Regions from separate parts of the Rossellomorea sp. ABR4_004 genome, predicted to be linked through region 1. Evidence: predicted binding sites of a transcription regulator. Region 1 holds the regulator's gene; each other region holds the start of a gene.
What was found. The regulator CtsR, encoded in region 1, represses protease genes until heat stress. The targets are predictions, from matches to a motif close to ATGGTCAATAAAGGTCAAACA.

Region 1 (7,583 bases):
CTGCTTCTTCTTCTTTTACCTTCACAACAAACTCACTATCCTCTACATCGATAACAATATTCTGACCTGTCAGTACTTTTCCTCTTAACAGCTCTTCTGACAGTTTATCCTCTACATGTTTCTGAATGGCACGACGCAGTGGACGCGCACCGTATTCAGGATCGAATCCTTCATCTGCTATTTTTTCCTTAGCAGCAGCTGAAAGCTCTAAATGAATATCCTGTTCTTTCAAACGAGTTGTCAATTGGTTGGACATCAAGGTCACAATCTCTTTTAAGTGGTCTTTTTCAAGGGAATGGAACACAATGATCTCATCGATACGGTTAAGGAACTCTGGTCGGAACGCTCGTTTCAGCTCCTCCATTACCTTGCCTTTCATATCCTTGTAATCCTGTTTTCCATCCTGAATGTTGAACCCAACATATTTATTGCTCTTAAGGGACTGGGCACCAACGTTAGAAGTCATAATTAACACCGTGTTTCTAAAGTCTACCGTTCTTCCTTTAGAATCCGTCAAACGACCGTCTTCCAGGACTTGCAGAAGAATGTTAAATACATCAGGGTGTGCTTTTTCAATTTCATCCAACAGAACGACTGAATACGGTTTACGGCGAACTTTCTCCGTTAACTGACCGCCTTCTTCATACCCTACATACCCTGGAGGTGAACCTACTAAACGGGAAGTCGAATGTTTCTCCATGTACTCGGACATATCAATACGGATCATGGCATCCTCGTCACCGAACATAGATTCTGCCAGCGCACGGGCCAATTCTGTTTTCCCTACACCAGTCGGTCCTAAGAAGATGAAAGAACCAATCGGGCGCTTCGGATCTTTCAGGCCGGCTCTTGCACGACGGACGGCTTTTGATACTGCTACAACTGCTTCAGATTGACCGATGACTCTGGAATGTAGGATCTCTTCCAGCTTTAGTAATCGATCCGTCTCAGTCTGAGCAAGCTTCGATACCGGTACTCCCGTCCAGTTCGATACCACTTTCGCAATATCTTCAACCGTCACTTCTGTATTTTCCTGACCTTGCTTTTCTTTCCATGTGTTCTTCGTTTCTTCCAGCTCTTCACGAAGTTTTTGCTCTGAATCTCTTAGAGAAGCTGCCTTTTCAAACTCTTGGCTTTGAACCGCTGCATCCTTCTCTTTACGGATTTCTTCCAGCTTGGCTTCAAGCTCTTTCAAGTTTGGCGGCGTTGTATAAGAACGTAAGCGCACTTTAGAGCCGGCTTCATCAATTAAATCGATCGCCTTATCCGGTAAGAAGCGGTCTGAGATATAGCGATCAGAAAATTTCACTGCTGCATCAATCGCTTCATCTGTAATCGACACGCGGTGATGGGCTTCATAACGATCACGTAAACCTTTAAGAATCTGAATGGACTCTTCTGCCGTTGGTTCATTGACTTGGATTGGTTGGAAACGGCGCTCTAACGCAGCATCCTTTTCAATATATTTACGGTACTCATCTAATGTCGTTGCACCGATACACTGTAATTCACCGCGAGCAAGAGATGGTTTTAAGATGTTTGAGGCATCAATGGCACCTTCAGCCCCACCTGCTCCAATTAATGTATGAAGTTCATCGATGAACAGGATGATGTTACCTGCTTGACGGATTTCATCCATTACTTTCTTTAATCGATCCTCGAACTCACCACGATATTTCGTACCAGCTACCACTGTACCCATATCCAGTGTCATCACGCGTTTGTCCCGCAGGATCTCAGGAACCTCATTGGCAATGATCTGCTGTGCAAGACCCTCTGCAATCGCGGTCTTACCTACACCAGGCTCACCAATCAGGACCGGGTTATTCTTCGTACGTCGACTTAGCACTTCAATGACACGTTGAATTTCTTTGCTTCGTCCAATAACCGGATCTAAGCTTCCTTCACGGGCAATCGCCGTCAAGTCACGGGCTAAGCTATCAAGGGTAGGCGTATTGGCGTTTGCATTCCCACCGCCCTGGTGGTTACTTGAATCATTGCTGCCAAGTAACTGCAATACCTGCTGCCTTGCTTTATTTAAGCTGACTCCAAGATTACCAAGCACACGAGCGGCTACTCCTTCACCTTCACGAATCAAACCTAGTAAAATATGTTCCGTTCCTACATATGAGTGACCCAGTTTACGAGCCTCATCCATAGAAAGCTCAATCACTTTCTTCGCTCGGGGTGTATAATGGATCGTTTGAGATTTCTCGGTACCTTTTCCGATTAATCCTTCCACTTCTTTCTGAATCTTTTCAGGGCTCAGTCCCAACGCCGTAAGTGCTTTAGCGGCAATCCCTTCACCTTCGCGGACAAGTCCCAATAAAATATGTTCAGTACCAATATTACTGTGCGCCAGACGAATTGCTTCTTCTTGAGCTAATGCCAATACCTTTTGTGCTCTTTCTGTAAATCGACCAAACATCATATTATTTTTCCTCCTCACATGTATCTTTATCTAACTTAATTCGCTCCCGAATCAAAGAAGACCTTCTTATATCTCTTTCATTTGGTCTCAATGGACCTCCAGAATATTGTTGTAAAAATCCAGGTTGGGTTAAAATCATTAGTTCATTCAATATATTCTTAGATATAACTTTGATGTATCCTAAATCAATTCCAAGTCTGACATCCGATAAACACTTTGCTGCTTCCTTGGACTCGATAATTCTACTGTGCTCCAACACGCCAAGTGAACGAAAGATCCTATCCTCTAATTGTATGTTAGACGTTTTAACTAATGCGTCCCGTGCGGAGTGTTCTTTATCAATAATCTGCTTCACGACGCTCAATAAATCTTCCACAATATCTTCTTCTGATTTACCAAGTGTCGTTTGGTTCGAAATCTGAAAAATGTTCCCTAACGCCTCGCTGCCTTCTCCATAAATCCCTCTAACCACCAGACCTAATTGGTTAATGGCAGGAATGATCCGATTTAATTGCTGGGTCAGAACCAGACCAGGCAAGTGCATCATCACGGAAGCCCGAAGCCCAGTCCCCACATTAGTGGGACATGTCGTTAGATATCCATGTTTCTCATCAAAAGCAAAATCAAATTCACTTTCAAACCAATCATCAATCTGATTCGCTCTCTGTAAAGCTTCCTTCAATTGCAATCCTGGATATAAACACTGTATTCGAATGTGGTCCTCTTCGTTTACCATTATGCTAATATCTTCTTCACTGGATAGAAGGACAGCTCCATGATTCGTGTCCTCCGCTAAGTTAGGACTAATAAGGTGTTTCTCCATCAATACCCTCTTTTGGAGAGGCTGAATCTCACTTGTAGGTAAAAATTCCAATTCTCCTAAATTTTTTGGGTATAAAGAGAGCTTATCTTTCACGCGATCCACTATCTCTTTAGCTTCTTCAGATGAATATAAAGTGGAAAAACGAAAGTCCGTCATGTTTCTTGCGAGGCGGACCCGTGAACTAAGGACAATATCCGAATCCGGCCCTTCCTCATTCATCCAGGAGCTAACAGCATTTTGTAAAAACTTCTCCAGACTCATCCTTTATCTCCCCCCTCTTTATGAACATCCTTCTCCAGGGAGCGAATTTCGTCTCGTATCTCTGCTGCTTTTTCGAACTCTTCATCCGCAATCATCGTTTGCATATCCGATTTCAACTGCTGAATCTTCTTCTTGATGTGAATGGCTCCACCCATACGTTCCGGAACCTTCCCATGGTGCTCCACATTCCCACTATGAACGCGCTTTAATAGAGGAGTAAGTTCATCTTTAAACGTTTCATAACAATGGGCACAGCCGAAGCGTCCTACATTAATGAATTGCTGAAAAGTCATTTTACACTTTTCACACTGTAAAACCTCTGCCTTAGGAATTTCCGTTTCTTTTGCCTGCTTAAATGCAGGGGCTATATTAAGAAGACCTGCCAATAGATTGTTCACAGAGAACCCGGAAGACGAATCAAACATAAACATTTCACCCTTATCCTGAGCGCATTGTTCACATAAATGAACCTCTGTCTTTTCCCCATTTATCACCTTGGTAAAATGAAGGGTTGCAGGTCTTTCATTACACTCTTGACAAACCATCCTACTCACCTCTCAAAACTTACTCATATTTCAATGTATCCAGCATGGCCCTGAGCATTCTTCCCCTCAATACATCCCGTTCAGGTAAATCTACCATGATCACCGAGCGGTCCATTACGCTCAGCATAATCTTCGCTTCCCGCTCAGAAATAATATCCTCTTCCACTAACCGAAACACAATATCTGCCGCCGTATTCTGACTGATGGTTTGTGTTATTAAAGCTACTAGTTGATCAATAAGATGAACTTGATCGTGGGCCTTCACCTTCATGATTCTTATGTAGCCCCCGCCACCTCGTTTACTTTCTACTACATACCCTCGTTCTATCGTGAAACGGGTATTGATCACATAATTAATTTGAGAAGGAACACATTGAAACTTATCAGCGATCTCGCTTCTTTTAATCTCGACTATCTCACTTTCACTCAGTTCTAAAACATTCTTTAAATAACGTTCAATGATGTCGGATATGTTCCTCATCAAACCTCCTCCTCATTTTGACTTTGACTATATTTGACTATAATTATACAACCGTGTTTTAAACTTTGCAATTATGAAGTATGACCTTAGAAGTTTTCCTGTTTTAGGAAGGTTTTAAACGTGGGAATGTAAGATTGTTGGATAGAAATAAGGAATTGGGGCATTGGGAGTATGATGTTTTGTTTGTGAATTGTGGTGGGAGTTGATTATAGGGATAGAGGAAGAGAGGGCTTATTTGTGATGTGATGGAGGAAGAGTAGAAATTTATTACTTTGGATGGATCCTTTTAGAAAGGTTGTGGCTATTTGGGGGATCAGCTAAGGAAAGTGCTTTATTTTGTATCAAAGCTGGGAGTTTTCAGGGGTGAACTAAGTGTTAATAGTCGAGGATTCGCGGTAATTGCGTCGTTTTCGGTTGTTATTGCGTCATCATTTTATTTAATGCGTCTTTTTAGACCTTTATTGCGTCTTTTTTTTATTTAATGCGTCTTTTTCCATATTAGAACACCAAGACTCTGCTTCATCTAAGGTTAACTGTATAGAGATAGGAGCTTGGATTCACCGTCCAACACCGTTTCTGATGAAAAAACAAAAAAGAGCAGCCCCTAAGAGCTACTCTTTCTTCACATTCGCCTGGCGACGTCCTACTCTCACAGGGGGAGATCCCCCAACTACCATCGGCGCTGAAGAGCTTAACTTCCGTGTTCGGCATGGGAACGGGTGTGACCTCTTCGCCATTGTCACCAGACGACTATTCAATTGAAGGGTTGTTCCTTCAAAACTAGATAAAGAATTGATGTCAAGAAAGCCGAATACCGACCAATTGTTGTTCATTTCAAAATGACTCTTTGTGGTTAAGTCCTCGATCGATTAGTATCAGTCAACTCCACATGTCGCCATGCTTCCATCTCTGACCTATCTACCTAGTCATCTTCTAGGGATCTTACTCACATACGTGATGGGAAATCTCATCTCGAGGGGGGCTTCATGCTTAGATGCTTTCAGCACTTATCCCTTCCGCACATAGCTACCCAGCGATGCCTTTGGCAAGACAACTGGTACACCAGCGGTGCGTCCATCCCGGTCCTCTCGTACTAAGGACAGCTCCTCTCAAATTTCCTGCGCCCACGACGGATAGGGACCGAACTGTCTCACGACGTTCTGAACCCAGCTCGCGTACCGCTTTAATGGGCGAACAGCCCAACCCTTGGGACCGACTACAGCCCCAGGATGCGATGAGCCGACATCGAGGTGCCAAACCTCCCCGTCGATGTGGACTCTTGGGGGAGATAAGCCTGTTATCCCCGGGGTAGCTTTTATCCGTTGAGCGATGGCCCTTCCATGCGGAACCACCGGATCACTAAGCCCGACTTTCGTCCCTGCTCGACTTGTAGGTCTCGCAGTCAAGCTCCCTTGTGCCTTTACACTCTGCGAATGATTTCCAACCATTCTGAGGGAACCTTTGGGCGCCTCCGTTACTCTTTAGGAGGCGACCGCCCCAGTCAAACTGCCCACCTGACACTGTCTCCCACCCCGATAAGGGGCGCGGGTTAGAATTTCAATACAGCCAGGGTAGTATCCCACCGATGCCTCCACCGAAGCTGGCGCTCCGGCTTCCAAGGCTCCTACCTATCCTGTACAAGCTGTACCAAAATTCAATATCAGGCTACAGTAAAGCTCCACGGGGTCTTTCCGTCCTGTCGCGGGTAACCTGCATCTTCACAGGTACTATAATTTCACCGAGTCTCTCGTTGAGACAGTGCCCAGATCGTTACGCCTTTCGTGCGGGTCGGAACTTACCCGACAAGGAATTTCGCTACCTTAGGACCGTTATAGTTACGGCCGCCGTTTACTGGGGCTTCGATTCGCACCTTCGCTTGCGCTAAGCACTCCTCTTAACCTTCCAGCACCGGGCAGGCGTCAGCCCCTATACTTCGCCTTACGGCTTCGCAGAGACCTGTGTTTTTGCTAAACAGTCGCCTGGGCCTATTCACTGCGGCTCTCTCGGGCTTGCACCCTACCAGAGCACCCCTTCTCCCGAAGTTACGGGGTCATTTTGCCGAGTTCCTTAACGAGAGTTCTCTCGCTCACCTTAGGATTCTCTCCTCGCCTACCTGTGTCGGTTTGCGGTACGGGCACCTTTTTCCTCGCTAGAGGCTTTTCTTGGCAGTGTGGAATCAGGAACTTCGCTACTATAATTCGCTCGCTATCACAGCTCAGCCTTCGCGATGATGGGATTTGCCTCATCATCAGCCTAACTGCTTAGACGCACATATCCAGCAGTGCGCTTACCCTATCCTCCTGCGTCCCCCCATTGCTCAAACGGAAAAGAGGTGGTACAGGAATATCAACCTGTTGTCCATCGTCTACGCCTATCGGCCTCGACTTAGGTCCCGACTAACCCTGAGCGGACGAGCCTTCCTCAGGAAACCTTAGGCATTCGGTGGATGGGATTCTCACCCATCTTTCGCTACTCATACCGGCATTCTCACTTCTAAGCACTCCACCAGTCCTTACGGTCTAGCTTCGCAGTCCTTAGAACGCTCTCCTACCACTGACACCTAGAGGTGTCAATCCACAGCTTCGGTGATACGTTTAGCCCCGGTACATTTTCGGCGCAGAGTCACTCGACCAGTGAGCTATTACGCACTCTTTAAATGGTGGCTGCTTCTAAGCCAACATCCTGGTTGTCTAAGCAACTCCACATCCTTTTCCACTTAACGTATACTTTGGGACCTTAGCTGGTGGTCTGGGCTGTTTCCCTTTCGACTACGGATCTTATCACTCGCAGTCTGACTCCCATGGATAAGTCTTTGGCATTCGGAGTTTGTCTGAATTCGGTAACCCGATGAGGGCCCCTAGTCCAAACAGTGCTCTACCTCCAAGACTCTTACACATGAGGCTAGCCCTAAAGCTATTTCGGAGAGAACCAGCTATCTCCAAGTTCGATTGGAATTTCTCCGCTACCCACACCTCATCCCCGCACTTTTCAACGTGCGTGGGTTCGGACCTCCATTCAGTGTTACCTGAACTTCATCCTGGA
Region 2 (7,583 bases), on a different contig from region 1:
GTTTTCAATGTTAGGATTGCACCATAAAAGGCCATTACTTGCCATCATATTATCCATTCCTATTATCGCTATCCTTTTAATGATATTCCATCCTACGTACCATGAATTAAAGTGAGGGTGTTTCTATGACTTCCTTTTCGACCCCTTTATTTATTGTCTTAGTTTTAGGAGTTTATTTGGCTATGGCAATATATATCACTTTTTTGAAAAGGAAAGAATAGAAAAAGAAGCACCCAATAAAGGATGCTTCTTATCTTATTTAACAAGGATCTTGTCGTTTTCGAGTGAAATGACTACGTTTGTTATGCCCTCTTCATCAAGAAGTAAATCTGCGATTTTATCTTCCACTCTTTCCTGGATCACACGACGTAAAGGGCGTGCACCGAATTCAGGATGATATCCCAGTTCAACGAGTTTACTCTTCGCATCTTCGTCGATGGTTACAGTAATCCCCTGTTCTTTAAGTTCAACCTTCAACTCGTCAAGCATAAGGTCAAGAATTTGAAGAAGCTCTCCTTTGTCAAGAGATTCAAACTCAATGATGCTGTCAAAACGGTTCAGGAACTCAGGCTTAAAGTAGGCACCTAGTGATTGAAGAATATTCGTTTCTTTAATCGCATCTGTGCCACCTGTGTTAAAACCGACCACTGCTTCCTTCTTGTCCGTCACACCTGCGTTACTTGTCATGATGATCACAGTCTCTTTAAAGCTGACCGTTCTACCTTGACTGTCGGTGAGACGTCCATCTTCAAGAATTTGCAGGAACATATGCTGAACATCCGGATGGGCTTTCTCGATTTCATCCAGGAGAATGATTGAATAAGGGTTTCTTCTTACCTTTTCAGTCAATTGACCGGATTCCTCATGGCCTACATAGCCTGGAGGTGAACCGATCAGTTTTGAAACAGAGTGTTTTTCCATATACTCACTCATGTCTAATCGAATCATCGAACCCTTAGAACCGAATAACTCTTCTGCCAATGTTTTCGTTAATTCTGTTTTACCTACACCTGTTGGTCCTACAAAGAGGAAAGTGCCGATTGGACGATGCTTCGCCTTCAATCCTGCACGGCTGCGGCGAATCGCTTTCGCTACTTTTCTCACTGCTTCTTCCTGTCCGATTACTTTACCCGCCAGGTTTTCTTCCAGTGCTTTCATTCGTTTCCGATCATCACTTTGCAGCTTCCCAACAGGAATACCTGTTTTCGATTCAACGATCGTCTGGATCAGTTCTCTTTCTACAAGTGCTTTAGAGTCTGCCCCTCCTTCACTGACTTGTCTTTCTAGTTCTGCTTCTTGATCACGAAGGATGGCAGCTTGTTCATAATTCTCTTCTTTTGTTGCCATATCCTTCTTCTCTCTTACATCGTTCAATTTTTTAAGAAGGGCAGTCTTGTCTTTCCCCTCTGACTGTAGATTGACTTTAGAACCTGCTTCATCCATTAAATCAATGGCCTTATCCGGTAAGAATCGATCCTGAATATATCGATGGGATAGTTTCACACAAGCCTCAATTGCCTCGTCTGTAAACTCGACTCCATGATAGTTTTCATATTTATCTTTTAATCCTTTAAGGATCTCAACAGCTTCTTCAGGTGTCGGCTCGTTAACCATAACCGGCTGGAAACGACGCTCGAGTGCTGCGTCTTTTTCAATTTGGCGGTACTCCTTCAATGTCGTAGCCCCGATTACTTGCAAATCACCCCGGGCTAAAGCAGGTTTTAGAATGTTTCCTGCGTCCATGGAGCCTTCAGCGGAACCTGCCCCAACTAATTGATGAATCTCATCAATAAATAGCATCACGTTCTTTCTATTCTGAAGTTCGCTGATGATGGCTTTTAAACGTTCTTCAAAAGAACCGCGAACCCCTGTACCGGCAGTTAGTGAAGCAACATCCATTACATACACTTCTTTATTTAATAATTTGGATGGAACATCACCTGCTACGATCTTAAGGGCCAACCCTTCAGCGATAGCCGTTTTACCAACCCCGGGCTCACCGATGAATACCGGGTTATTCTTATTACGGCGATTTAAAATTTCTATGACGCGTTCCACTTCTTTGTCCCGGCCGATAACAGGATCAATCAATCCAGCTTTGGCTGCCCCTGTCACATTGCGTCCAAACTGATCGAGAACGCCATTTCCTCCATTTCCAACTTGGGTTTGTGGAGATGATTGCTGATCGTGGAAGCCATGATTTGAGTTTCCACTCATGCTCATCCCTTTAAACAACTCATCAAGCGGAAATCCTCCATGTATTCCAGAAGGTGATTGCTGCTTTTGAAAGCAAGCTGAACACATCTTCATACTGGACTTGTGACCATTCACTTGCTTATACACTTCAACTGTTGCTTGGTTGTGTTGACATACTTGGCATTTCATTAAACATGACCTCCTGTGGCTTTGGTTTTTATATAGATTATTTTTTCAATTGGTTTATGGATAAGGTCAGCTTCTTGACGAATTGATTACACTAAGTTTGACTTTGACTTTCTTTGACCTTACAAACATAGTATACTTTGACCTTTTTTGACTTTCAACATTTTTGCTTATGGGAATTTTTTCATTTTCAATGACAGGCCTTTTGATTGAAGAGTAAAGTAGGTGTATCGAAGTAGATCAAGTGATTGATTTGGACATTATAGTAGGATTTACCTTGGGATAATATAAAAAAGGCCAGACCTGAATATTCAGATCTGACACTTCTCAAATAGAAGAGAGAGAATCACTCCCATGTCTTTCTATTAAATATTATACTAATTCGCGATCCCAATGACGATGTTCTGCAATGGCTACCGTGAACTCTTTTGCAAATGACTTCATGTCTTCCCCAGTTACCACACCAGAGCCGCTGACACCCGCTTCTTCCAACCAGTGTATCCCTTCATGGGTTGCACCAATCGGTTTGAAGTGAGAATACGCTTCTTTGACAAAATAGGTTGTATCTTGAGAGAACTTTTTATCTACATTCTCTCCGCCAACTACGTAAAGACTATCAAATAACACGGATTCCCCTGTTAAGAAGGTATGGTCCACTTCAAGCTCCGTACCGTCATCCCCTTTTCTCATCCCTAGCTTGTCACTGATGATTTCAGGCTGGATGCCATCTTCTTTAAGAGCGGATAGTACCATTTTCACTTCTTCCCCTTTAAATCCGTTTCCTACGATGACCCCTACTTTACGTGTAGCAGGTTTCTTGATCGTATTTTCCTGGCTTAAGGCTGGAGAGGATTTAGTTACTTTTGAGCCTTCTCCGCTAGGAACTTTCGCACTTATCGCTTCTGCAAAGCCTTTTGCCAGATCCATGCTTACATTGGCAAACATGTCGACTACCTGCTGTTGGACCGATTTGTTCTTCACTTTTCCAAGCTCGAAACTGAAGGCTTGAATGATATGCTCTTTCTCAGGCTCACTCATGCTATTCCAGAACATGGTGGCTTGCGAGAAGTGATCTTTGAAGCTTTCACTTCTTGCCCGGACTTTACGCCCTTCCATCTTCTCCTGGTAATGAGTGTAGCCTCCTTCTTCCTGACTTGCAGGTGCTGGTGTATTTTTAGCAAGTGAGTTGTTATGGTAGCTCACCTGACCCTTGTTAATCGTTTGACGGCCATATCCATCACGCTGGTTATTGTGGAATGGGCACACAGGTCGGTTAATAGGAAGCTCATGGAAGTTAGGTCCACCGAGTCGGATCAATTGTGTATCAGTATAGGAGAATAAGCGCCCTTGTAATAACGGATCATTAGAGAAATCAATCCCGGGAACAACGGAACCAGGATGGAAAGCTGCTTGCTCTGTTTCTGCAAACACATTGTCCACATTTCGATTAAGGGTCATTTTCCCAACAATTTTCACAGGAACTTCTTCTTCAGGCCATAGCTTGGTAGGATCGAGAACATCAAAGTCAAAGGTAAACTCATCTTCTTCCTTAATGAGCTGAACTCCCAGCTCGTACTCTGGATAATCTCCATTTTCGATGGATTCATACAAATCACGGCGGTGGAAATCCGGGTCTTTCCCGTTGATCTTCTGAGCCTCATCCCAAACGAGAGAGTGCGTTCCAAGCACCGGCTTCCAGTGGAACTTCACAAAATGGGCTTTCCCCTCCGCGTTCACCAGGCGGAATGTATGAACACCGAAGCCTTCCATCATACGCAGGCTACGGGGAATTGCCCGATCGGACATGGCCCACATGACCATATGAGCAGATTCCTGATTGTTGGCAATGAAATCCCAGAATGTATCATGGGCAGAAGCTGCCTGAGGCATTTCATTATGAGGTTCCGGTTTAAGTGCGTGTACAAGATCCGGGAATTTTATCGCATCTTGAATGAAAAACACCGGAATATTGTTTCCGACGAGATCATAATTGCCTTCTTCCGTGTAAAATTTCGTAGCAAATCCACGTGCATCACGTACTGTTTCTGCGGAACCCTTGGATCCGGCCACAGTTGAAAAACGTACAAAGACAGGCGTTTTCGTTGAAGTATCCTGAAGGAACTTAGCCCGGGTATATTCTTTCATAGAATCATAGAGTTCGAATTCTCCGTGTGCAGCGAAGCCTCGTGCATGAACAATCCGTTCTGGTATGCGCTCATGGTCGAAGTGAGTCATCTTCTCACGGAAGTGGAAGTCCTCCATTAAGGTAGGTCCGCGTTCTCCGGCCTTCAACGAAAACTCATCTTCTGATACCTTCAATCCTTGATTGGTTGTAAGATGCTTACCTTCGTCCTCCACGCGATACTGTTCAAGCTGTTCATCCTTGCTATTCTCATTCACTTTCGTACGACGATCGTCTCCCATTCTTTCATCCCTCTCAACGGTTATTAATGTTTACTATGTAAAACATTTCTGTTTGTTTTGTACCCTTGATGCCCATATTTAAACATTTATTCGATAGTTTGGATTGAGATTTATTTTGAAAATTTTTCAAATTCACCTTTACGAACGTAACATTGTTCTGTTAAACTAGTCATCAAGTAACGTAACAATGTTTTGTTACAGAGAAGAGGTGATCCCTCATTGGAGGCAGATCTTATATCTAAGAAGGATGTATTGGAACTGACCGGCATTTCGTATGGCCAGCTTTATCGTTGGAAGCGAAAGAACATTATTCCGGAGAGTTGGTTTATTAAGAAATCCAGCTTTACGGGTCAGGAAACGTTCTTTCCAAGGGAAAAAATGCTCTCACGGATCGATACAATCAAAGAAATGAAGGATGACTACTCACTGGATGAACTATCCGATTTCTTTTCACCAAATCCAACTAAGATTGAAGTCAGTGCAGATGAATTACCTTCGTACAACATCCTGTCGGGACATACCTTATCCTTCTGCACAGCACTTCTACCGGTAAAAAAGGGATTTGAGTTCCCTGAAATATTAAATATGTTGATCATTGAGAAGGCGAAAAGGATACAAGTCCCAAGAGAAGAACTGCAAACCTTATTTCTCTTTCTTCATGAGAAGTTCACTCCACTAAAAGATTCTTCCCTTGAACTTGTTGGTCTTCGTAAAGAAGAGCAATATATATGGATGCTCCTTCCTCTACATTCCGAATTGCTTGTTGACCATTTAGCACAGACCGTATTGAGATTCGATTTACAACAGATGATGGAAGAATTGAAAATCACGTTGACGAATACAAAAGGGATCTAACATCCCTGAATTGGAGGAGAAATGAAATGAATACAATGGAAAAGAAAGAACTGCATGACTTGAAGATCAGTGGATCCGGTACGTCCGGCGGAGGAAAATTTGATGCAGTAAAGATCAGTGGAAGCGGAAAAATCGCTGGCGACATCGACTGCCACGAGCTTAAAATTTCAGGTTCCGGTACGATTTCAGGTGATGTAAAAGCTGGATATATTAAAACGAGCGGTTCTTCTACCATAAAAGGTGATACAAAAGCAGAAACGATCACAACAAGTGGAAGCTCCAAATATGAAGGCTCAGTGATGGCTGCTGAAATGAACACAAGTGGTTCAAGCAAAATAGTGAAAGACCTTATCTTTAAGACTTTCAAGGTGAGCGGTTCATGTAAGGTTGGAGGAAAGATTCAAGGAGGATCGATTAAAGCAAGCGGCTCTTTAAGAGTAGAAAAGGATTGTGAAGTCGAAACCTTCTCATCTTCCGGCTCTGTCCATATCGAGGGGCTGCTCAACGCTGACCGGATTCAAATCGAAATCAATCACGAATCCTCCATCAAAGAAATCGGTGGCGAGACGATTGCGGTGAAACACCATAACTCGAACGGACTGATTAAACAAGTGGTCAACTTCTTTCTCCAAAAGGAAGATTATTTATTTTCAGAACTGATCGAAGGTGACGAGGTGTATCTTGAGAACACAAAGGCGAAACTGGTCCGCGGTAAAAATGTTGTGATCGGGGAAAATTGTGACATCGATACAGTTGAATATTCAGGCAACCTGGATGTGAAGCAGAATAACCGAATTGGGGAAAAAGTGAAGATTTAAATGATAGCTTATCCATTGACAGGGAGGGTTTTACCATCTCTGTTTTTTTATGTAAGTATCCGTCTTTACGATTCATTAACAAGCATAATCGAAATTTCATATTTTTATTCTGAATGTTCTGCTATATTAATAGGTATATAGTACAATCCTACGCGAAAGCTGGAGGCCATTATGACTCGTCTTACGGATCACCTGATTGTCATTTCTTTCGATTGCTTGTCTGCTTTGGATTATCCGATTCTAAAGGACCTTCCCCACTTTCAAGAATTACTTTCTTACGGGTCCTTCTGCAAAAATGTCGAGACCATTTACCCTTCTGTGACATACCCTTGTCATGCAACAATCGTCACCGGCAAGTACCCTAATCGGCATGGGGTAATAAACAATACTCTCCTTCAGCCAGGTCGTGTTTCTCCTGATTGGCATTGGCATCGAAGCGCTATTAAGGGTACCACCTTATATGACGAAGCAAAGAAAGCCCGGATGACCACGGCTGCTCTTCTGTGGCCTGTTACAGCCAAAGGGGATATTGATTATCATATGCCTGAGATTTTCGCCAATCGCTCGTGGCATAACCAAATTCTTGTTTCCCTTTTCAACGGCAGTCCTCTCTATCAATTACACATGAACCGTCTCTTTGGTCACATCCGTAATGGCCTTAATCAACCGGAGCTTGATGACTTCGTTCTGGAATCTACGGTAGCAACGATCAAAAAGAAACCCAACCTATTGCTTGTCCACTTTACCGATCTTGATACACAACGTCATTACCATGGGTTTTCTTCAGAAGAAGCACATGCTGCCATTCGTCGTCATGATGTCCGTTTAGGGAAAATCATTCGGGCGTTAAAGGAAAACGGCATCTATGATCAGTCAACCATTGTCGCTCTTGGAGATCATAGTGCACTGGATGAATCAAAAGCAATTCAATTGAACGTCCTTTTCAAGGAAAATGGGTTAGTCACAGTGAATGCCAGGGGAAAGGTAACCGACTGGAAAGCATATTGCAAAGGATGTGATGGATCAGCTTACGTGTACACAAAAGATGAGGAAACGATGGCAGTTGTCCAATCCCTTGTTTACGAGCTCCAAAGTAACCCTTCT
Region 3 (7,583 bases), on a different contig from region 1:
TTCTCCATTTAAAAGTTGAGCGAACAGAAATTCTGACGGCTGGTGAATTCCGTACAGAGTAGGAAGGTAGAATACGGTTCCTTCTTTGCATTTTTGATTTCTGTCCAGATTGGAATAAATTCGAATGATCGATAGGGGTTGTTCAATTTTTGACAACAACCCTTCTACTTCTGACAAGTAACTTACTTTATCTTCTCTTACCTGATCATAGTATGGAAGGAACACGCTGCATCCTGATTGTACTTCCTTATCCCAGTCTTCATAAGGAACATATTGAATGTTTGAGTTCCTTCCAATTCCTAACCACTTATCCTCTGTTTCTTTGGTTTCATCCACTGCTGTTACGGTCCATCCATTCTCAAGAAGGGAATCACAAAGCTCAAATCCCAAAAACTGTTGAGCGGCAAAAACGAATGCATGATTCAAGTCAATCACTCCAATGTGTTTGTTATAACTCTTTCTCATGTAAAGAAAAGTATGAAGCAAACTTCCTTCCCAGAGAAGCACGTTTTTCTGGGAGTACAAAGAACAAATCCGTTGATGTGCCTTTTTCTAAACGCTCCGTATATATATCTTTTATGAGAGTGAATTGATTTTTATAACGATTAAGAGTCGTTGATTGAACAATGTAAAGGGGAATCGAGATGTTTTTAAATACTTCGTAGTCCTTCGATTGTTGACTGATGAAGGATTCGCACTCCTCTTCTTTCAATCGAAACGTGTGTGAGAGTTCTTTTATTACCTTTTTATAAAAGAATTTCTGTTCCTTCTCTTGTTCCAGATGGTCATATAAAGACACGCAAGGCGCAAGCATAACTGCACTTCTAATGTCCTGCTCCATTTTCGGATAGAGGTTTTTCAATACTAAAGCCCCCATTCCTTCAGCCAATATATGAATCTTTCCATTAATGATCTCATTTCGTTTCACATGCTGATAAAGTCGTTTGGCTAACTGCACGGCTTGATTGCTACCCCAATTCGCTCCGTAAAGATTACTATAATACACAATGTATCCTTTGGCGGTCAGTTCTTGAATCCACTTGTAGCGTGCCTCATGTTGAACCCAAAAGCTGCTCTTATCGTCTACATAATGATGGGAATCTCCTATTACCATTACAGCGAATCCATTTGGGCGTTCAGGATAATGAATCATGCACCACTCTTGCTCTAATTGAAACAATCGCTGATACATTAGAATTTCTCCTTTTACATAGTAAGTCATTATAGTTTATGTAAGGAGACAACATTGGTAAGGGAGATAGCCCAAAGAACCTCTGATATTTGCAAATTTAGTTAAAAAACAGAGTATCCCTAAAGATTTTTACCAGTATATGATAAGGTTTACATTTCACAGATTAGTCATTTATTAATTCATGAACCTGTGGTAAGATAAAAAAGATTGAAATTGGTTAGAACACTCTAATAATCTATTAGTTGATTACATAGGAATGAGGTGACTTGACGTGAGATTTTTCTGGATGTTTTTCTGGGCATTTGCTCTGACTGAAATGTTAACTTACGTTGTAAGTTCAATGAATGGAACTGCTTTTCACTTTGAAACAGGATTGATTATATCGGTTTGTGTAACGGTATTAGTATTCCTTATCACGCTTGTTATTCCAAACGAGCCAGTTGAAAAGCACTAAAAAAAGCAGCCTAATCCGGCTGCTTTTTTATTTATCCTTCATGATCGATAAACCATTTTCCCCTTTGTCGATGATGATGGTTTCGTTTGATCTGATATTTCCTGCTATCAGTTCTCTTGCCAGTTTGGTCTCGACTTCTCTCTGCAAGTACCTTATTAAAGGGCGTGCACCATAAACCGGATCATAAGCTTCCTGTGCTATAAATTCTTTTGCATTATCGGTTAATGACACTGAGATATGTTGTTCTTCCACTCGGTTTTGCAAGTCTTCCACCAGCTTACTGATGATCCCTTTTATATTCTCAATGCTCAATGGTTTAAAGAGAATAATGTCGTCTACCCTGTTAAGGAACTCCGGTCTGAAAGAGGAACGAAGCTGGCTCATGACCAGGTTCTTCGTTTCTATATCAATTTCCTCTTCCCCCTTACTTCGTTCGAGAAGATGCGAGGATCCGATGTTAGAGGTCATAATGATCACCGTGTTCTTACAATCAACCGTCCTTCCTTGAGAATCGGTTATCCTCCCATCATCGAGCATTTGCAGAAGAATATTGAATACTTCCGGATGAGCTTTTTCAATTTCATCAAGCAGGATAACCGAATACGGTTTGCGTCTGATCGCTTCTGTCAGCTGACCGCCTTCTTCATAACCAACATAGCCTGGAGGTGCACCAATCAAGCGTGAAACCGCATGCTTCTCCATATATTCCGACATATCAATTCGGATCATCTGCTCCTCACTATCAAACAACGTATGAGCAAGCGTCTTCCCAAGCTCTGTCTTTCCTACTCCCGTAGGACCTAGGAAAATGAATGAACCTATCGGACGATTAGGATCTTTAATCCCTGCTCTCGCCCGTATAACAGCGTCACTCACTAATTGAACAGCCTCATCCTGCCCGATCACCCTTTCATGCAGTATGCGATCAAGTTTCAACAGCTTCTCTCGTTCACCTTCTACAAGCTTAGTGACCGGAATCCCTGTCCATCTTGCTACAATATTTGCCACTTCTTCCTCCGTCACTTCTTCACGCAGCAAGCGCCCTTCCTGCTCTTTCATCATCTCCTGCTCAACTGAAACAAGTTCTTTTTCCATAGCGGGAATCCTGCCGTGACGAAGTTCAGCAGCTTTATTCAGATCATAATCACTTTCTGCTTCTTCAAGTAAGCGCCTGAGCTTCTCCAGTTCTTCCCGCTTCTCCTGTACGACCCCGATGCTTTCTTTCTCCTGTTGCCATTTTAACTTCATCGCATTCGCTTTTTCCTTCAGATTACTTAAATCTTCACGGATTCGATCCAAGCGTTCAAGACTGGCAGGATCCTTTTCCTTATTTAAAGCTGCTTCTTCAATTTCCAGCTGCATCACTTTACGCGTCACTTCATCCAATTCTGATGGCATTGAGTCAATTTCAGTCCGGATCATCGCACATGCCTCATCGATTAAGTCTATTGCTTTGTCCGGCAAGAAACGGTCGGAAATATAGCGATCGGAAAGTCTAGAAGCTGCTACAATGGCCCGGTCATGAATATTTACTCCATGATGAATTTCGAATCGTTCCTTTAAGCCTCTTAGAATAGATATCGTATCTTCCACATTTGGTTCCTGAACGAGTACCTGCTGAAAACGTCTTTCCAGAGCCGGATCCTTTTCAATGTACTTGCGGTATTCATTGAGAGTGGTAGCACCTATGCAATGAAGTTCTCCCCTCGCAAGCATAGGCTTTAGGATATTCCCCGCATCCATGGCTCCTTCCGTTTTCCCTGCTCCCACAATCGTATGGAGCTCATCAATGAACAGAAGAATGCGTCCCTCACTCTTTTTCACTTCCTGCAATACAGCCTTCAAGCGTTCCTCAAATTCACCCCTGAACTTGGCACCTGCAACTAAAGAGCTCATATCTAATTCGAAAATGGTTTTATCCTTCAAGCCTTCCGGGACGTCTTTTCTGACTATTCGCTGTGCAAGTCCTTCAACGATGGCTGTTTTACCGACTCCAGGCTCTCCTATAAGGACAGGATTATTTTTCGTTTTACGGGAAAGGATCCGAATCACGTGGCGGATTTCACTGTCCCTGCCTATGACTGGATCTATTCTTCCCGATTTCACCTCCGCAACAAGATCCCTTCCATATCTATTCAACGCTTCATATTTAACTTCAGGATTCTGTGTCGTCACCTTGCTCCCTCCTCTGATCTTCACAATGATCTCCTTTAATGCCTTTTCTGTTACATTATGGTTTGTTAAGTATGTCGTAATCGGGTGGTTCTTTTGCTGGAATAATCCAAGGGCCAGATGTTCGATCGAGATATAGTCATCTTCCCATTTAGTCTTTAATGAATCACTATCTTGCATGAGCTGATGGATATCACTTGCGAAAAATCGGCCATACTGCAGCCCATCTCCCTCTACAGAAGGGATATTGTTTAACTTGGTATCAACCCACTTCTTTAAGTCCTCTGCTTCTACTCCTGCACGTTCATAGATCGTACGGAGAAAACTGTCTTCTGAACCGAGGAGTGATTTCCATAAATGAAAAAGGCTGATATCTGTATGTAGCTTTTCTTTTGCGGTCTCTCCCGCCAAAACCAAACCTTCTTGAATGCTTTGAGTCATATTATCAAAATTCATCGTGTTTCACCTCGTATTTTGACCTTTATTGACCTTTTCTTCTATTATATATCTTCCGGTGGAAAAAGGAAAAGAAAAGGAACAAGGAGTACCTCTGAGTGTCACCATCGTTGATAAGGTGAGCTGTCGACACGGCATCCTTGTTCCTTTATGGGGTTAAGGTTTTCTCATATACGTCCATAGACGATTATGGTTGGAGTTTTCAGGAAATCGATCCCCCGCATTTAACCGTAGTTTCTGCGGGTTTTTCACCATACTTCCTGTTTCACCAATTTCGATATATTCTCCATTATTGGGTGCTTTTTCCCCAGCTTTGAACTGTCGTGACTGGCCCATTCTTACCCCTCCTTTTCGAAGCGATGCTTCCTTACTATTTTTCTACAAGGCCGAGCATTCATGCATGCCAGATGAAGGATATCAGAATGCTTTATATGATAAACAAGTTACGGTTCGGTTAACATTTGGAAAAAGGCTTTACAGTCTTTCCCTTTATGGTGTTAAATTAAAAACTGTGGAGAAAAAAAGGTTGGAGGAAACACAATGGATTTTTATCTGATTATGAAATACTTATTTTTAGGGATTTTTCAAGGATTTACTGAACCAATCCCGATTTCATCCAGTGGGCATTTACTATTAGCCCAGCATTTCCTTGGAATCAAGGATGCTACCCTAACATTTGAAATACTGGTTAATACAGCTTCATTAGTGGCTGTCCTCATCATTTACCGTGAAGACATCATGCGCCTGATCGTCAATGGCTTAGGCTATTTCAAACATAAAACACCTGAAACGAAACGTGATTTTCATTTCATTGTTTACTTATTGATTGGTACGATTCCTGCAGGTGTGATTGGTGTTTTATTCGGTGACGTGATAGAGGAACATTTAACATCTGTTATCACAGTAGGAATTACGCTTATTATTACAGGTATTGCCCTATGGTTAATCCGTAACCTTCGAGGAAGAAAAAACGATGGCGACTTAAATGTGAAAGACGCTATCATTATCGGACTTGCACAGGCAGTAGCGCTTATTCCTGGAATCAGTCGTTCAGGTGCAACCATTGTTGCGGCAATGGCAAGCGGGATGAAAGCTGAAACGGCTTTACGTTTCTCTTTCCTGCTGTATATCCCAGTAAGTGTCGGGGTTATGGTATTCGGAATAAGTGATTTGATCGAGGATCCGAACCTTGCTTCAATGGCCATTCCTTACTTAGTCGCGTTCATTGCGTCACTTATTGCTTCATACTTCTCATTAAAGTGGTTCATGAATATTATGGCTAAAGGAAACTTGAAATATTTTGCCATTTACTGTGCCGTTGTCGGAGCTGCTGTATTAATTTTCTCTTAAAACCCTTCTATCTGTCTATTTCCTTTGGTAAGCTTTAGAATAAGACATTACGATGGAAATGATGTGATCTCCATGAGTGAAATTCTAGAAGTTCCTTCCGGGATTAAACAATTATTCTTCGAGAAAAATAAGTTAAAAACCGTAAAAAAAGGAACTTTCCTGTTTCAAGAAGGGAAACCTGCTCACGAGTTATACTTAATCAAAAGCGGTCGAATTCAAATCAGCAAAGTGATTCCTGATGGCCGGGAGTTGTCATTACGCATATGTTCAAGTGACGATGTGATCGGGGAGTTAACGTTATTTACGAAAGAAGCTTACTATATGCTCAGTGCGAAGATCCTTGAGAATACAGAGATTTATGTATTACCCAAAGAAGTCTTTGAAGAAAAGCTTTCCGGTGATAACATTCTCACCATCCAATGGTTAAAATGGATTCAAATACAAAATCAGCAAAATCAAACGAAGTTTCGCGATTTGGTTCTTCACGGGAAAAAAGGTGCACTCTATTCTACACTGATCCGCATGTCCAACAGCTATGGAAAAGCCGTTGAAAATGGCATACTGATTGATTTTCCGTTAACCAATCAGGAGTTGGCCAATTTCTGTGGTTCCTCCAGGGAAGTCGTGAATCGGTTACTGAGTGAATTGAAGAAAGAGAATGTCCTGATGTGGGTAAAAGGATATATCACGATACTTGATTTGAATTTTCTCAAAGATGAAATCGATTGTGAGAACTGTCCGGTTTCGATTTGTCGGATTGATTGATGACCATATGCATGAATAAAGCCGAGGATGCAGTAGAAATACTGCATCCTCGGCTTTTATTACTTGTCCAGCTCCGGCGGCTAGACCCTCGAGGTCATAAGCCAAGTGACCCAAAAAGGCAAAGAGCGCCTTTCCGGGTCACTTGGCTTATGCTTGTCGCCCCAGGGCGAGCCCCTTCCGCTTTTCGTGTTACCTAATCCCCAATGCAATTTTAGCATAGCGGGACATGTTGTCTTTGCTCCAAGGCGGATTCCAGACGATGTCTACTTCTGTTTCCTTCACTTCAGGGATGTCACTAAGGGCTGTTTTCACTTGATCGACGATGGTACCGGCCAGCGGGCATCCCATTGAGGTAAGTGTCATAGTGACCGTTGCTTTACCTTCTTCATCCAGATCTACATCATATACCAGACCTAAGTTGACAATGTCTATTCCTAATTCAGGGTCAACCACTTGTTCCAGTGCACCCATCAAATTATCTTTAAGATCCTGATCCATGTTTACACTCCTTTGCTATATATGCTTGTTCCATATCTATATTCATTACTCATCTTAACAAATAAACAGGCGTAAGACAAAACGTTAGGCTGATAAATGCTTCTCGAACCACTCAACAAGCTTTAACACGCCTTCTCTCGATACTTTATGATCGGCTTTATCATCTTCTATAAATAACAGGTTATCTTCCTGGGATTCATAGTATGGAAGGATGCTTTGGTAGAATTCGTGTGTCAGGTTGAATGGAACGACTTTGTCCCTTTTTCCGTGCCAGAACATCAATGGTCTGCCGCTAAGTTTTTCAGGTTGAAGACTTAAGTCATAATGAGCCAGTTCACTTAACATCTTCTCTATTTCTTCTTCGCTGAATGGAAGTTCATATCCTAATGATTCAACTTGGGACAACTGGGCTTGAGCAAACTTCACATATGTAGGATTCCCCATAAGCGAGACGGCAGAAGAGATCCAATCATATTGAGTCAACGCTCCAAGTGTGACGATCCCACCCATTGAGGTCCCGGCAACTCCGACACCATTATGAACGAGCAGCCCTTTTTCGTCAAAATGACTTTTCATAATTGATAATTCATGAATCGTATTTAAGACGATTTTCCAGAATACTTGTCCTAATTGATGCTCTGATTTGCCTGTCGACCGTTCTCCATGCTCTAAACAATCGGGAAGGATCACTCTAAA

Region 2: a site for CtsR is predicted at 2,520-2,540, ahead of ACXAF2_RS13530 (ATP-dependent Clp protease ATP-binding subunit). Genes of this name have one in related genera too.
Region 3: a site for CtsR is predicted at 4,290-4,310, ahead of clpB (ATP-dependent chaperone ClpB). Genes of this name have one in related genera too.

Annotation. Positions count from the first base shown of each region.
Region 1 covers NZ_JBSWVM010000001.1:2,453,778-2,461,360, reverse strand. The annotation lists gene clpC (ATP-dependent protease ATP-binding subunit ClpC) at 1-2,431, opposite strand, end outside; gene ACXAF2_RS12440 (protein arginine kinase) at 2,433-3,515, opposite strand; gene ACXAF2_RS12435 (UvrB/UvrC motif-containing protein) at 3,512-4,060, opposite strand; gene ACXAF2_RS12430 (CtsR family transcriptional regulator) at 4,080-4,541, opposite strand; rRNA gene rrf (5S ribosomal RNA) at 5,172-5,288, opposite strand; rRNA gene ACXAF2_RS12420 (23S ribosomal RNA) at 5,391-7,583, opposite strand, start outside.
Region 2 covers NZ_JBSWVM010000002.1:122,441-130,023, forward strand. The annotation lists gene ACXAF2_RS13525 (CBO0543 family protein) at 1-115, shown strand, start outside; gene ACXAF2_RS13530 (ATP-dependent Clp protease ATP-binding subunit) at 256-2,385, opposite strand; gene ACXAF2_RS13535 (catalase) at 2,755-4,806, opposite strand; gene ACXAF2_RS13540 (DUF4004 family protein) at 5,026-5,661, shown strand; gene ACXAF2_RS13545 (polymer-forming cytoskeletal protein) at 5,688-6,479, shown strand; gene ACXAF2_RS13550 (alkaline phosphatase family protein) at 6,648-7,583, shown strand, end outside.
Region 3 covers NZ_JBSWVM010000011.1:1,982-9,564, forward strand. The annotation lists gene ACXAF2_RS23140 (hypothetical protein) at 1-426, opposite strand, end outside; gene ACXAF2_RS23145 (hydrolase) at 449-1,192, opposite strand; gene ACXAF2_RS23150 (DUF2929 family protein) at 1,464-1,646, shown strand; gene clpB (ATP-dependent chaperone ClpB) at 1,674-4,274, opposite strand; gene ACXAF2_RS23160 (YjzC family protein) at 4,431-4,610, opposite strand; gene ACXAF2_RS23165 (undecaprenyl-diphosphate phosphatase) at 4,815-5,624, shown strand; gene ACXAF2_RS23170 (Crp/Fnr family transcriptional regulator) at 5,697-6,389, shown strand; gene ACXAF2_RS23175 (metal-sulfur cluster assembly factor) at 6,579-6,887, opposite strand; gene ACXAF2_RS23180 (prolyl oligopeptidase family serine peptidase) at 6,972-7,583, opposite strand, start outside.